DNA from 2 places in the Streptomyces sp. NBC_00659 genome. Region 2 is predicted to be linked to the other one. Evidence: riboswitches for the same ligand, from Rfam matches in the RefSeq annotation. Region 2 holds a riboswitch; the other holds the start of a gene.
What was found. Region 2 has a riboswitch for glycine ahead of gcvT (glycine cleavage system aminomethyltransferase GcvT). Riboswitches for the same ligand answer to the same signal wherever they lie in the genome.
Positions count from the first base shown of each region.

Region 1 (7,498 bases), 4.6 Mb from region 2:
TGCCATCGGGGCCCGCGAGATTCAATTCGATCTCCAGGCCCATCAGGTTCTTCGGGCGGTCGAACCGCTTCTCCTCCAGCAGTCGCTCCAGCCCCGCCAGACACTGTCGGAGCTTGTCGCGGTGGCGCTGCCGATCGGACAGGCCGAACGTCCCTGCCACGACCTTCTCCCCCATCGAAGTGTCCCTCCTCGGATGGGCAGGCCGACGTTTCCGGCCCTGGCGTCCCGGGTCACGAGGGATGATGCCCAGGCAACACGATCCATAACGTCCCGCGCGCGCTCTTCGACCGCTAGTCTGGACATCGGCCCCGGGCACATTCACGAGGCATGGAGCATTCAGCAAGTTTGCCGTCCGAAACGATCTCGTGAAAAACACCGACGAGAATCGGCCGACCGCTCGGGCGAAGTATTCCGAGGTCACCGCGATTCGATCGCGCAGAACCGGGATGAATCCCGCATTTCGCCGACCGGATATCGACTTGTTCTTCGAATTCGGGGCGACTAGACGAAACACCGCCTGAACACGCGTCGTATAAACTCCGCTACCGAGGCAGAGAGTTGGCGCTCGCGGTCCTAGGTCCTGTCGTCACGGTGACGGCGGCAGGCGACACCCTGTCGGCAGATCCAGACCCCTCGCCCTCTGACCCGAGAGCTGACAGCGCCGTCCGCCCCCGCCCTCGCGCCACTGTGCCTGTCGAATGAGAGGCGACCCACCATGCCGCTGCACGTACCCCCGGCTCCCGCGCCCGCCCTGCGCACCGTACTCACGGCACTCGGTTCCCCCACCGCTGTCCGCGAAGCCCGTACCCCGTCCCTGCGCCTGGCACAGGGACCCGTCACCCCCGAACTCCCGCTGCCCGTCCACGTCCTGGATCGCATCACTCCCGCGGGCGCCTCCGCCACCCGGCTCGCCGGGTGGCGTTTCCTGATCCGCGCCGGCGATCGCGCGGTGGCCGCCGCCGACACCATGCTGACCCCGGACGGCTGGGCCTTCTCGCGCTTCTTCGAGGGCCCTTACGTCACCGCCACCGAGCTCGCCCTGCGGCAGGCCGAGACCATGCAACAGTCCTACCAAGCACGCTTGTTGTCCGTGCCGGAGCTGTACATGCTGACGCTCTGGCTGCACGGCGACTGCACCGCGGACGGCGCCACCGGCCATCCGGCCGCCACCGACCTCCTGGTCCCGCTCGCACCCGCCCCGCCCGGCATCGCCGCGCACCGACCGTACCTCGTCACCGAACTGCTGCCGGTCCTCACCCACCGGGTCACCCCGGCACCGCTCCTCAGCTCGCCGGCCTGAGTCTCCGACTCGCCGGCCCGAGTCTCCGCCCCTCGCGTCCGTGCCCCGCAGCCGTGCCCCACACGGGTAAACCTGCCGCGGGGCACGGCGCTGTCACGAACCCCGAGAGCGGCTCGCTCGTTAGGGCCGAAGACCGCTCGTACGAGGGGAAACGCGCCGAACGCCCAACCGGACTAGCCCGATCCGGCCCCCTCGAACCACCCGAAAGGACAGCGCAGTTGGGGTGAACCCTCCGCACGGGTGACGCGTCATAAACCTGTGAGAAGCGGTGCCCCCAAATCCCTGCGGATTGGCGCCCGTGGGGCAACACTGGGGTCAGACCACACACCAACGGGGGGCGGCCATGAGTACCTCAAGCCGCAAGACAGCCACCACAGCCAACACTCACATCTCGACCCAGCGAAAGATCCCATCCATGTGCCAGCACCAGCCACCGTGTCCGTCAGCCGAATCAGCCGACCGGGAGTCCGCCCGCCTCGCGGCGCACCACCCGGAGCAGGGATGGAGCCTGCTGTGCAACGGCGTTCTGCTCTTCGAGGACACCGGTGAGCTCCTGCCGGACGGCCAGATCATCGCCCCGCACCGCCCGCTGGGCGGCGCGCCGGTGATGACGGCCGCCTGACCCGCACGACCCCGGGCGGCCGCGCCAGGCCGCCCAGACACACAAGGGGCCGGCCCGGAGACGTACTCTCCGAACCGGCCCCGACGCATGTCCGAGGATGGTCACTCCTCGTAGGCGTCCACGTGCCGAGCGCTGATCAGTCCTCGTAGGCGTCCAGCGGCGGGCAGGAACAGACGAGGTTCCGGTCGCCGTACGCCTGGTCGATGCGGCGCACCGGCGGCCAGTACTTGTCGGCGGCCGAGACACCGGCCGGGAAGACGGCCACCTCGCGGCTGTACGGGTGCTCCCAGTCGCCGCCGAGCGCGGCGGCCGTGTGCGGCGCCCCGCGCAGCGGGTTGTCGTCCACCGACCACTCGCCGCTGCCGACCTTCTCGATCTCCGCGCGGATCGCGATCATCGCGTCGCAGAACCGGTCGAGCTCGCCCAGGTCCTCGGACTCGGTCGGCTCGATCATCAGCGTGCCGGCCACCGGGAACGACATCGTCGGCGCGTGGAAGCCGTAGTCGATCAGGCGCTTGGCGATGTCGTCGACGCTCACGCCGGTCGCCTTGGTGAGCGGGCGCAGGTCGATGATGCACTCGTGGGCGACCAGACCGCCGGGGCCGGTGTACAGCACCGGGTAGTGCGGCTCCAGGCGCTTGGCGATGTAGTTGGCGGAGAGCACGGCCACCTGCGTGGCGCGCTTGAGGCCCTCGCCGCCCATCAGCCGGACGTACGACCAGGAGATGGGCAGGATGCCCGCGGAGCCCCAGGGAGCGGCCGAGATCGGGCCGACACCGGTCTCCGGACCGGCCTCCGGCTGGAGCGGGTGGTTCGGCAGGTACGGCGCCAGGTGCGCGCGCACACCGACCGGGCCGACGCCGGGGCCGCCGCCGCCGTGCGGGATGCAGAAGGTCTTGTGCAGGTTGAGGTGCGAGACGTCGCCGCCGAAGTGACCCGGCTTGGCGAGGCCCACCAGGGCGTTGAGGTTGGCGCCGTCGACGTAGACCTGGCCGCCGGCCTCGTGCACCTGGGCGCAGATGTCGGCGACGTGCTCCTCGAACACACCGTGCGTCGAGGGGTACGTGATCATCAGCACCGACAGCTCGTCGCGGTACTGCTCGATCTTGGCGCGCAGGTCCGCGACGTCGATCTCGCCGTCGTCCGCGGTCTTCACGACGACGACCTTCATGCCGGCCATCACGGCGCTGGCGGCGTTGGTGCCGTGCGCGGAGGACGGGATGAGGCAGACGGTGCGCTGGTCGTCACCGTTGGCGCGGTGGTAGCCGCGGACGGCCAGCAGACCGGCCAGCTCGCCCTGCGAACCGGCGTTGGGCTGGAGCGACACCTTGTCGTAGCCGGTGACCTCGGCGAGCTGGTCCTCCAGCTCGTGGATCAGCGTCAGGTAGCCCTGTGCCTGCTCGGCGGGCACGAAGGGGTGCAGCTGTCCGAACTCGGGCCAGGTGACCGGCTCCATCTCGGTGGTCGCGTTGAGCTTCATGGTGCAGGAGCCCAGCGGGATCATGCCGCGGTCGAGCGCGTAGTCGCGGTCGGAGAGCTTGCGCAGGTAGCGCAGCATCGCCGTCTCGGAGCGGTGGTCGTGGAACACGGGGTGCGTGAGGTACTCGTCGGTGCGCAGCAGCGCGGCCGGCAGGGTGTCCTCGGCGCTCGCGTCCAGCGCCTCGACGTCGCCCTCGACACCGAACGCGGTCCACACGGCGGCGAGCTGCTCGCGCGTGGTCGTCTCGTCGCACGAGATCGACACCTGGTCGGCGTCGACGGGGTGGAGGTTGACGCCGTTGTCGCGGGCGGCGGCCACTATGTCGGCGGCACGGCCCGGGACCCGCACGGTGAGCGTGTCGAAGTACGCGCCGTGCACGACCTCGACGCCGCCGGCGGTGAGACCCGCGGCCAGGACGGTGGCGTAGCGATGGGTACGCCGTGCGATGGTCCGCAGGCCCTCGGGACCGTGGTAGACGGCGTACATGCCGGCCATCACGGCGAGCAGCACCTGGGCGGTGCAGATGTTGCTGGTCGCCTTCTCACGGCGGATGTGCTGCTCACGCGTCTGCAGGGCGAGGCGGTACGCCTTGTTCCCGTCGGCGTCCACGGACACACCGACCAGTCGGCCGGGGAGGCTGCGCGCGAACTTCTCGCGCACCGCCATGTAACCGGCGTGCGGGCCGCCGAAGCCCATCGGCACGCCGAAGCGCTGCGTCGTACCGACCGCGATGTCCGCGTCGAGCTCGCCGGGCGAGGTCAGCAGGGTCAGGGCGAGCAGATCGGCGGCGACGGTGACGACAGCGCCGAGCTCGTGCGCCTGCTCGATGATCGGCTTGATGTCGCGTACGGCACCGGAGGCGCCCGGGTACTGGATCAGCACGCCGTTGATCTCGCGCCCGGCGAGGTCGGCCGGGATGCCGTCGGCGAGGTCGGCGACGACGATCTCGACGCCGGTCGGCTCGGCGCGGGTCTCTATGACGGCGATGGTCTGCGGCAGCGCGTCCGCGTCGACCAGGAAGAGGCCCTTCTTGTTCTTGCCCATCCGGCGGGACAGCGCCATGGCCTCGGCGGCGGCGGTGCCCTCGTCGAGGAGGGAGGCGCCTGAGGTCGGCAGCCCGGTCAGCTCGGCGACGACGGTCTGGAAGTTCAGCAGCGCCTCGAGACGGCCCTGCGAGATCTCCGGCTGGTACGGCGTGTACGCGGTGTACCAGGCCGGGTTCTCCATGACGTTGCGCAGGATCACCGGCGGCGTGAACGTGCCGTAGTAACCGAGGCCGATCATCGAACCGAGCACCTGGTTGCGGTCCGCGAGGGAGCGGAGCTCGGCCAGTACCTCGGCCTCGGTGCGGGCGGCCGGCAGCTTCAGGGCCTCGGCGTTCTTGATCACATCCGGCACCGCGGCGGCCGTCAGCTCGTCGAGCGAGCCGTATCCGACCTGCGCGAGCATCTTGGCCCGGGCTTCGGAGTCGGGCCCGATGTGGCGCTGCTCGAAGGGAATTCCCTGTTCGAGCTCGGAGAGCGGAATGCGAGGGGCGGTCATGGCGGAGGCCTCCTGGTCTGACGCGACCTTCGAGGGGCACCCCGGCACGGGTACCCCGACGGCCTCCCCCTCTGTCATCTCAACCTGAGAGTTTCACCGGATGGTCCCGTGGACGATCCGGCTTTCACCGTCGGTGAGGGCGGAGGCCATCGGCACCCGCCCTGCTTTCCAGAGTGACCTCGTCCGTGCGGTACGTGAGCCTGAGAGATTCCGGGGAGGAGTTGCTCCTTCGGCGCCTCCGCGAAATCCGGAGGACTCTCCCGCACGGGATCAGCAGCCACTTGCCAGCCTACCAGCGAGGACAAGACAGCAGCCTTCGAGTGGCCACCTTCACAAATGTGCTCTTTTGTAGTACTTACGGATGAGTTTGCGACCACTGGAGGGACCGTGCAGACCGACATCGATCCGCGCAACCTGATCGGCCGCAAGGCGTTCGACAGCAACGGCACCAAGATCGGCACGATCGACGAGGTCTACCTCGACGACGCGACCGGTGTCCCGGAGTGGGCGGCCATACGCACCGGGCTGTTCAGCAGGGACGCCTTCGTGCCCCTGGAGCCCAGCGAGATCATCGAGGGGACCCTGCGCATCCCCTTCGACCGGGCCCTGATCAAGGACGCCCCCGACTTCGGCGTCGGGCGGCACCTCTCCCCCGAACAGGAGCTCCAGCTCTACCACCACTACGGACTCGACGTGGCGTCCCCTCCGCCGCCGGACCGGGACTTCGGCCGGCTCGCGGGCTCGGAGGACACCTGATCCCCAGGGCCGGGACCGTGCGTCCCGACCGCTGACACCGACGGCCCGGGGCCGGCCGGCAGCCCGTCGGCGTCCTCGGGTCTTCGCTCCACCAGGGGCAGCGGGTCGGCCGGTTCCAGCTGCGCATCGTCCGTCCGGAAGGTCCGCACCCGGCCGGGCCCGGAGTACGGCGTCTCGAACCGCACCGTGACCCGTCCCAGCCCGCTCCCCTGCACCCAGCCGTGCCCGAACTCGGCATGCCGCACATCGTGTCCGGAGGGCCACCGCCGCTCCGCCGGCGCCGTCTCCCCGTCCGCGACGGCCACCTCGGCCGGTTCGTCCGCCGCGTGCTCCTCGGCCGCCGGTTCCCCCGCGGCCGCGGCCTGCGCCTGCGCGAACAGGTCCTCCTGCGTGTAGTCGGCGAGCCCGGTGACGCCGACCCCCAGCAGACGGACGCCACCGGTCGTGTCCACGCCCTCCAGCAGCCGGGCGGCGGCCTCCCTGACGACTCCGGGGTCGTCCGTGGGCCCCCGCAGCGTCTCGGACCGGGTCAGCGTCGAGAAGTCGTACCGGCGCACCTTCAGCACGATGGTCCGGCCCGACAGTCCGGCCCGGCGCAGCCGCCGCACGCACCGGTCCGCGAGCCGCTGCACCTCCAGCTCCACCCGGACCCGGTCGTGGATGTCCACGTCGTACGTGTCCTCGACCGACACGGACTTGGTCTCCCGCTCGGCCACCACGGGCCGCTCGTCGTGGGCCAGCGCCATCGCGAACAGCGCGTGCCCGTGGGCCTTCCCCAGCAGCCGTACGAGCTCGTCCTCGCCCGCCTCGGCGAGCTCCTCGACGGTGGTGATGCCCGCCCGGCGCAGATGGTCGCCGGTGGCCGGCCCCACGCCCGGCAGCGTCCGCACCGGCATCGGTCCCAGCAGCGCGCGCTCGGTGCCCGGCTCGATCAGGACGAGACCGTCCGGCTTGGCCTGCTCCGAGGCGATCTTCGCCAGCATCTTGGAGGCGGCGAGCCCCACCGACCCCGTGAGCCCCGTGACGGCCCGGATGTCCGCGCGCAGCCTGGCACCGGTCAGCCGCGCCGACGCCTCGTCCCACGCCGTCCCGCCCGCCTCCAGGTCCACGAACGCCTCGTCCAGGCTGAGCGGCTCCACCAGCGGCGACAGGCCCCGCAGCAGCCCCATCACCTGCTCGCTGACCTCTCGGTACAGCCCGAAGCGCGGCACGAGATAGGCGGCGTTCGGTGCCCGTCTGCGGGCCTGGGCCATGGGCATCGCGGAGTTCACCCCGAAGACGCGTGCCTCGTACGAGGCGGTGGCGACCACTCCACGGGGCCCGAGCCCGCCCACCACGACGGCCTTCCCGCGCAGGCTCGGCTTGGATGCCTGCTCCGCCGAGGCGAAGAAGGCATCCATGTCGAGATGCAGGATCGTGGGCGCGGTTCTCACATCTCCGATGCTGCCCTACGCCACTGACAATGCCCCGGCACGCCGGGGCATCACGTCATCGGAGCGGCTCACACCGCGCGGTTGCGCCTGCGCGCCAGTTCGTCGGCGGGATGGTGCGCGAGAAGCGTCTCGCCGGTGTCCACGCGCTCTCCGTGCAACTGGGACAGGGCGCCCTCGACGTCCCGCCACACCACTCCCACGGCGATACCGAAGACGCCCTGGCCGCCCTGAAGCAGGGCGTGGACCTCGTCCGGGGAGGTGCACTCGTAGACCGTCGCGCCGTCGCTCATGAGCGTCATGCGCTCCAGGTCCTGGAAGCCGCGCTCCCTCAGGTGCTGGACCGTGGTGCGGATGTTCTGCAACGA
Region 1 is NZ_CP109031.1:1,911,648-1,919,145, forward strand. Features, by position in the region: gene OG410_RS08170 (glutamate--cysteine ligase) at 1-175, opposite strand, end outside; gene OG410_RS08175 (hypothetical protein) at 716-1,300, shown strand; gene OG410_RS08180 (DUF5999 family protein) at 1,716-1,922, shown strand; gene gcvP (aminomethyl-transferring glycine dehydrogenase) at 2,059-4,944, opposite strand; glycine riboswitch at 5,123-5,217, opposite strand; gene OG410_RS08190 (PRC-barrel domain-containing protein) at 5,332-5,700, shown strand; gene OG410_RS08195 (DNA polymerase IV) at 5,625-7,133, opposite strand; gene OG410_RS08200 (MerR family transcriptional regulator) at 7,202-7,498, opposite strand, start outside.
Region 1: another riboswitch for glycine. It lies ahead of gcvP (aminomethyl-transferring glycine dehydrogenase); the one in region 2 lies ahead of gcvT (glycine cleavage system aminomethyltransferase GcvT).

Region 2 (7,498 bases):
CCCCGCGCGGCCGGCCGGCGGTCCGGCCGGGCACTCCCGGCGCGGGCTCCGTTCAGTGACCGTGCTGGTAGAAGGGGCGCACCCGGTCCCGCATCCAGTCGCCGACCGGGTCCTGCGTCACGTCGAGAAGGACCAGGTTCACCGGAAGGTTGACCGGGACGCGGCCGAGGGCACGGCCCAGGGCGTCCAGGGGCAGGGCGCGGGCGTCGCCCTCCCACGCCGCGAGCTCGACGCCGATGAACATGACCGGTTCGTCGCCCTCGATGCTGGCCAGGCAGCGGCGGGCGCTCAGGACGACACCCGTCGCGGCGAACTCCGCCGAGGCCGCGGCGAGGAAGTCCACCGGATCGTCCTGCCAGTCGGGCTCGAAGAGCCGCACCCGGCCGCCGCTGGCCGCCCCGTCCAGCTCGGTCCGCCCGGCCCGGCACAATTCGGCCACGGCCATGGGCGGCAGCGGCACGCCGACCACGCCGTCCGGGTTCACCGCGATGCCGACCTGCGGGGGAAGTCCGCGGGCGAACTCCACGGCGGGCGCGATCGTGTACGACATGTGACCGCCGACGACCTGGCGGAACTGCTCCTCGGAGCTGAAGACGGGGACGAAGACCTGGCCCCCGATGTCCATCGTGGGCAGATCCAGCGGACCACTGTCCGGACCGCCGCCATTGGGCAGCGGCACCCATACGAAGCTGCGGCCGAGCACCTCGACGATGCGAGCGCCCGCCGAGGGCCCTGGCACGCCCAGGGCGGAGGACAACACCTCCTCCAGCTCGTTGCCGGGCCAACCGCCGTGCGGATGGGGGTGTGCCTGTGCCGGAAAGTCCATCTGTCTACCGCCCGCTTCGAACCACTGTTCCGGCTGGAAAGGTTAGTGGGCCACCGTGACCGGTCAGTGGCCGAAGTCGATTCTGCGCAGCACGTCCGCCGCGTCCCGGTCGATCAGTACCGCCGAACCGCACCCTTCGGGCAGGTCTCCCGTCTCGGCGGAGCGCAGCAGCCGGGCGATCGCGCCGCGGTGGCGGGCGAAGGCGTAGCGCGAGACGCCCCGGCCCCGCTCGCGCTGGCCGTCCAGCGCGGTGCCGGGTGTGACGTCGAGCAGCAGCAGGTGCAGCGCGCCGCCACGGCGCCGGGCCTCGCGGGCGAGCCAGCGGCGCACCCAGGCCTGCGTACCGCAGTCGTGCACGACGAGCCCGCCGCCCTCGCGCAGGGCGCGGCGCAGGCCGGCGTAGTGCGCGAGGCGGACGAGGGGACGGTAGACCGCGTACGGCAGCCGGCCGGCCATCAGGCCGTCCCAGCGCTCGCGGGTGTCCTGGGAGTCGACGCGGGTGCCCCGCACGGCCCGGCGCATCAGCGTCGACTTGCCGCTGCCGGGCAGTCCGGTGACGACGACGAGGTCCTGCGCCCCGAAGCGGAGGCCGTGCGGACTGCGCCCGACCCGGTCGCGGAGATCCCGCACGACGACCGTGGGACGCGCTCCGCGAGCCTCCCGGGCCGGTGCGCCGGGCTGCTCGTGCAGTGCGAGACCCGAGGTCGTCGCGTACGCCGTGATCCTGTTCACCGTGACCGTCCTCCCCTGGGATGTGGAGTCCCATCCCCGTCGAGTGTAAAGAGAAGGTAATGCCCGGTGCTTCCCGTTTCCATACGCGGACTGCCACAGCCCCGTCACAGATGTCGGGCTGCCGTGATCCGACAGCGCGTGCGATGATGGCCGCGCCAACTGCATACCGGCCGCTTGAATCCGCGCGGGAGAGTCCTGGGTACGTGTACCCGGGCGCCGAAGGAGCAAGTCCCTCCCTTGAATCTCTCAGGCACCGTTACCGCGCGGGCGAGGCACATCTGAAAAGCGGGCCGCTCCGGCGGCTCCACCCAAGGTGCAAGTCAGGACCACCGATTCGTGTGGTCGTGATGAACCTCTCAGGTTCCGATGACAGATGGGGAGGAACGACCTCGCCGTCATGCCTTGGGAGCCAGACCGATGAGCAGCAACGCACCCCGTCACACCGCGCTCGATGCCCTGCATCGTTCGCTCGGCGCGACCATGACCGACTTCGCGGGCTGGGACATGCCCCTGCGCTACGGCTCGGAGCGTGACGAGCACGTCGCCGTCCGCACGAAGGCCGGTCTCTTCGACCTCTCCCACATGGGCGAGATCACCGTCACCGGCCCCGAGGCCGCGGCCCTCCTGAACCACGCGCTGGTCGGCAACATCGCCACCGTCGGCGTCGGCCGCGCCCGCTACACCATGATCTGCCAGGAGGACGGCGGCATCCTGGACGACCTGATCGTCTACCGCCTGGCCGACCACGAGTACATGGTCGTCGCCAACGCCTCCAACGCCCAGGTGGTGCTGGACGCGCTGAGCGAGCGCGCCGCCGGTTTCGACGCCGTGGTGCGCGACGACCGTGACGCGTACGCGCTGATCGCCGTGCAGGGCCCCGAGTCCCCCGGCATCCTCAAGGCGGTCACCGACGCGGACCTCGACGGCCTGAAGTACTACGCGGGCCTGCCGGGCACGGTGGCCGGCGTTCCGGCCCTGATCGCCCGCACCGGCTACACCGGCGAGGACGGCTTCGAGCTGTTCGTCGCCCCCGCCGACGCCGAGAAGGTGTGGCAGGCGCTCACCGACGCGGGCACCCCGGCCGGTCTCGTCCCCTGCGGTCTGTCCTGCCGCGACACGCTGCGCCTGGAGGCCGGCATGCCGCTGTACGGGCACGAGCTGACCACCGCGCTGACCCCCTTCGACGCCGGTCTCGGCCGGGTCGTGAAGTTCGAGAAGGACGGCGACTTCGTGGGGCGCACGGCCCTGACCGAAGCCGCCGAGCGTGCCGCCTCCGAGCCGCCGCGCGTGCTCGTCGGGCTGATCGCCGAGGGCCGTCGCGTGCCGCGCGCCGGGTATCCCGTCGTCGCCGACGGCAAGGTGATCGGCGAGGTCACCTCCGGTGCCCCGTCCCCGACCCTGGGCAAGCCGATCGCCATGGCGTACGTCGACGCCGCGCACGCCGCGCCGGGCACGGCCGGTGTGGGCGTGGACATCCGGGGCAGCCACGAACCGTACGAGGTCGTGGCGCTGCCGTTCTACAAGCGGCAGAAGTGACACTGGTCCGCACCGGCCGGGCATGAAGAACCGGATGCCCGTCGGGCGCCGGTACCGACGGGCGCCCTTCCCAGGGCCCCGGACGTGACCCTGGGCACATCCGCCCGGTCACCCACGCTTCCCTCCATCAGCACTCCACCGCGTACAGGAGAATTCAGGTCATGAGCAACCCCCAGCAGCTGCGTTACAGCAAGGAGCACGAGTGGCTGTCCGTCGCCGAGGACGGCGTCGCGACGGTCGGCATCACCGAGTTCGCGGCCAACGCGCTCGGCGATGTCGTCTACGCCCAGCTCCCGGCCGTCGGTGACACGGTGACCGCGGGCGAGTCCTGCGGTGAACTGGAGTCGACCAAGTCGGTCAGCGACCTGTACTCCCCGGTCGACGGCGAGGTCGTCGAGGCCAACCAGGACGTCGTGGACGACCCGGCCCTGGTCAACTCCGCTCCCTTCGAGGGCGGCTGGCTGTTCAAGGTGCGCGTCGCCGGCGAGCCCGAGGACCTGATGTCCGCCGACGAGTACACCGCCTTCACGGCCGGCTGAGGAGTCACCGCATGTCGCTCATGAACACCCCCCTGCACGAGCTCGACCCGGACGTCGCCGCCGCCGTCGACGCCGAGCTGCACCGCCAGCAGTCCACGCTGGAGATGATCGCCTCGGAGAACTTCGCTCCGGTCGCGGTCATGGAGGCCCAGGGCTCGGTCCTGACCAACAAGTACGCCGAGGGCTACCCGGGCCGCCGCTACTACGGCGGCTGCGAGCACGTCGACGTGGCCGAGCAGATCGCCATCGACCGGGTCAAGGAGCTGTTCGGCGCCGAGTACGCCAACGTGCAGCCCCACTCGGGTGCCTCCGCCAACCAGGCCGCGCTGTTCGCGCTGGCCCAGCCCGGCGACACCATCCTCGGCCTGGACCTGGCCCACGGCGGCCACCTGACCCACGGCATGCGCCTGAACTTCTCGGGCAAGCAGTTCAACGTGGTCGCGTACCACGTGGACGAGGCCGGCCTGGTCGACATGGCCGAGGTCGAGCGGCTCGCCAAGGAGCACCGCCCGAAGGTGATCATCGCGGGCTGGTCGGCGTACCCGCGGCAGCTCGACTTCGCCGAGTTCCGCCGGATCGCGGACGAGGCCGGCTCCTTCCTGTGGGTCGACATGGCCCACTTCGCGGGCCTGGTCGCGGCGGGTCTGCACCCGAACCCGGTGCCGTTCGCGGACGTGGTCACCTCCACCACGCACAAGACGCTCGGCGGTCCCCGCGGCGGGATCATCCTCGCGAAGAAGGATTTCGCGAAGAAGCTGAACTCCTCGGTCTTCCCGGGCTTCCAGGGCGGCCCCCTGGAGCACGTGATCGCCGCCAAGGCCGTCTCCTTCAAGGTCGCCGCCTCGGACGACTTCAAGGAGCGCCAGCAGCGCACGCTGGACGGCGCGCACATCCTGGCCGAGCGCCTGGTCCAGGACGACGTGAAGGCCGTCGGCGTGGACGTCCTGTCCGGGGGCACGGACGTGCACCTGGTCCTGGTCGACCTGCGCAACTCCGAGCTGGACGGGCAGCAGGCCGAGGACCGCCTCCACGAGGTCGGCATCACGGTCAACCGCAACGCCATCCCGAACGACCCGCGCCCGCCGATGGTCACCTCCGGCCTGCGCATCGGCACGCCCGCCCTCGCCACCCGCGGCTTCACGGCCGAGGACTTCACCGAGGTCGCGGACATCATCGCCGAGACGCTGAAGCCGTCCTACGACACGGAGTCCCTGAAGGCCCGCGTGTCCGCTCTGGCCGACAAGCACCCGTTGTACCCCGGCCTGAAGTAGTTCCGTAGGCTCTTCGTCATATGTTTTCACCCGTACGTTTTCTCTTCGTACGGATATCCGGGGCACCGCGCACACTGGAAGCAGAGCGCGGTGCCCCGTTCCATGCAGTCCCGCACCACCTCCGTCGGACAACGGCGTCCGGCGAAACCAGCAAGGAGTTCCCGTGGCCATCTCGGTCTTCGACCTGTTCTCGATCGGCATAGGCCCGTCCAGCTCCCACACGGTGGGCCCGATGCGCGCCGCGCGCATGTTCGCCCGGCGGCTGCGCAACGAGGACCTGCTGGCCCCGGTCACCTCGATACGCGCCGAGCTGTACGGCTCCCTGGGCGCGACCGGCCACGGCCACGGCACCCCCAAGGCGGTGCTGCTCGGCCTGGAGGGCGCCTCGCCCCGGACGGTGGACGTGGAGGGCGCCGACGAGCGGGTCGAGCAGATCAAGGCTTCCGGGCGGCTCAACCTGCTCGGTGAGCACGAGATCGGCTTCTCCTTCGACGACGACCTGGTCCTGCACCGCCGCAAGGCCCTGCCGTACCACGCCAACGGCATGACGATCTTCGCGTACGACGCCTCGGGCGAGCTCGTCCTGGAGAAGACGTACTACTCGGTGGGCGGCGGCTTCGTGGTCGACGAGGACGCGGTCGGCGAGGACCGCATCAAGCTCGACGACACGGTCCTGAAGTACCCGTTCCGCACGGGTGACGAGCTGCTGCGGCTCACGAAGGAGACCGGCCTGTCGATCTCCGCCCTGATGCTGGAGAACGAGCGGGCCTGGCGCACCGAGGAGGAGATCCGCGAGGGGCTTCTCGGGATCTGGCGCGTCATGCAGGCGTGCGTCTCGCGCGGCATGGCCCGCGAGGGAATCCTGCCCGGCGGTCTGAAGGTCCGCCGCCGCGCCGCCCACTCGGCCCGCCAGCTGCGCGCCGAGGGCGATCCGCTGGCCCACGCGATGGAGTGGATCACCCTCTACGCGATGGCGGTCAACGAGGAGAACGCGGCGGGCGGCCGGGTCGTCACCGCCCCCACCAACGGCGCGGCGGGCATCATCCCGGCGGTGCTGCACTACTACATCAACTTCGTGCCGGGCGCCGACGACGAGGGCGTCGTACGGTTCCTGCTCTCGGCCGGGGCGATCGGCATGCTCTTCAAGGAGAACGCCTCCATCTCGGGCGCCGAGGTCGGCTGCCAGGGCGAGGTCGGCTCGGCCTGCTCCATGGCGGCCGGCGCGCTCGCCGAGGTGCTGGGCGGCAGCCCCGAGCAGGTCGAGAACGCCGCCGAGATCGGCATGGAGCACAACCTCGGCCTGACCTGCGACCCGGTCGGCGGCCTGGTCCAGATCCCCTGCATCGAGCGCAACGGCATGGCCGCGGTGAAGGCCGTCACGGCCGCCAGGATGGCCATGCGCGGCGACGGCTCCCACATGGTCTCCCTGGACAAGGTCATCAAGACCATGAAGGAGACCGGCGCCGACATGAGCGTCAAGTACAAGGAGACGGCCCGGGGCGGGCTGGCGGTCAACATCATCGAGTGCTGAGCGGCGGGCCCGCTCCCGGGAGGGCCGGCCGGAGCGGCGGGGACCGGGGACGGAGCGAGCGCCGGACCCGGTCCTGTCGGCGGACCGCGCGCTCTCGTCGGCATGGACCGCCCGCCGGTGGCCGGTTCGGCCCCTGACGCGCGCCGGCGGGCCGACTCCCGCGCGGTTCCGGCTCCCGGGCGGGCCGGCTCCCGCGCGCTGCGTCAGGCGAAAGGCCCGGCCCTGACGACCGGTGCGGGTGCGCCGCTCACGCGTGCGAGCGTGGAGGGGGCGAAGTGAGGGAATCCCCAAGGCAGTTGTCCCGTACGGACTGTCCCCGTGGACAACGGCGGCCGCCCCCCGACGACCGTCCCCCGGGACAGCGGCAGTTGTTCGCCAGGGACACCCGGGGACCGCCCCGCGTGGCCCTCCCCCTCCCCCCCCATGCACGGAGGCTCCCCCCATGCTGCGAGGCATCGACGTCAGCGCCTACCAGTCGTCCACGTACAGCACCGCCGGCCTCTCCTTCGTCTTCGTCAAGGCGACGGAAGGCCGCTCGTACGTCAATCCGAAACTCACCGCGCAGGTGAGGACCGCCCGCGACGCGGACTGCGTCGTGGGCTTCTACCACTTCCTGTGGCCCGGCAACATCACCGCCCAGGCCGCCTACTTCGTGAGCAAGGCCCCCGAAAAGGCGGGCGACCTGCTCGCCGTCGACTGGGAGACCACCGGCGAGGGCACCCACGCGAGCAACGCGGAGAAGGACCGCTTCATCCGCAAGGTGAAGGAACTCCGCCCGGACAACCGCGTGGTGCTCTACACGAACCGGAACTTCTGGCTGAACATCGACACCACCTCGTACGCCGGTGACGGTCTGTGGATCGCCGACTACGTGACCGCCGGCGAACCCCGCATCCAGGCGAAGTGGCGCTTCCACCAGTACACCTCCGAGCCGGTGGACCGGGACGTCGCGGACTTCGACACCAAGGCCGCCCTGCGCGCGTGGGCGGGCAGCGCCTAGAGGTCACCGGTTCTCCGCCGACCGCCGACGCCGGGCGCCCCGCCCCCGGAGCCCCGCCCCGGG
Region 2 is NZ_CP109031.1:6,535,703-6,543,200, reverse strand. Features, by position in the region: gene OG410_RS28695 (enhanced serine sensitivity protein SseB) at 53-826, opposite strand; gene OG410_RS28690 (AAA family ATPase) at 890-1,558, opposite strand; glycine riboswitch at 1,734-1,830, shown strand; glycine riboswitch at 1,831-1,941, shown strand; gene gcvT (glycine cleavage system aminomethyltransferase GcvT) at 1,976-3,094, shown strand; gene gcvH (glycine cleavage system protein GcvH) at 3,256-3,633, shown strand; gene glyA (serine hydroxymethyltransferase) at 3,645-4,904, shown strand; gene OG410_RS28670 (L-serine ammonia-lyase) at 5,068-6,435, shown strand; gene OG410_RS28665 (glycoside hydrolase family 25 protein) at 6,878-7,435, shown strand.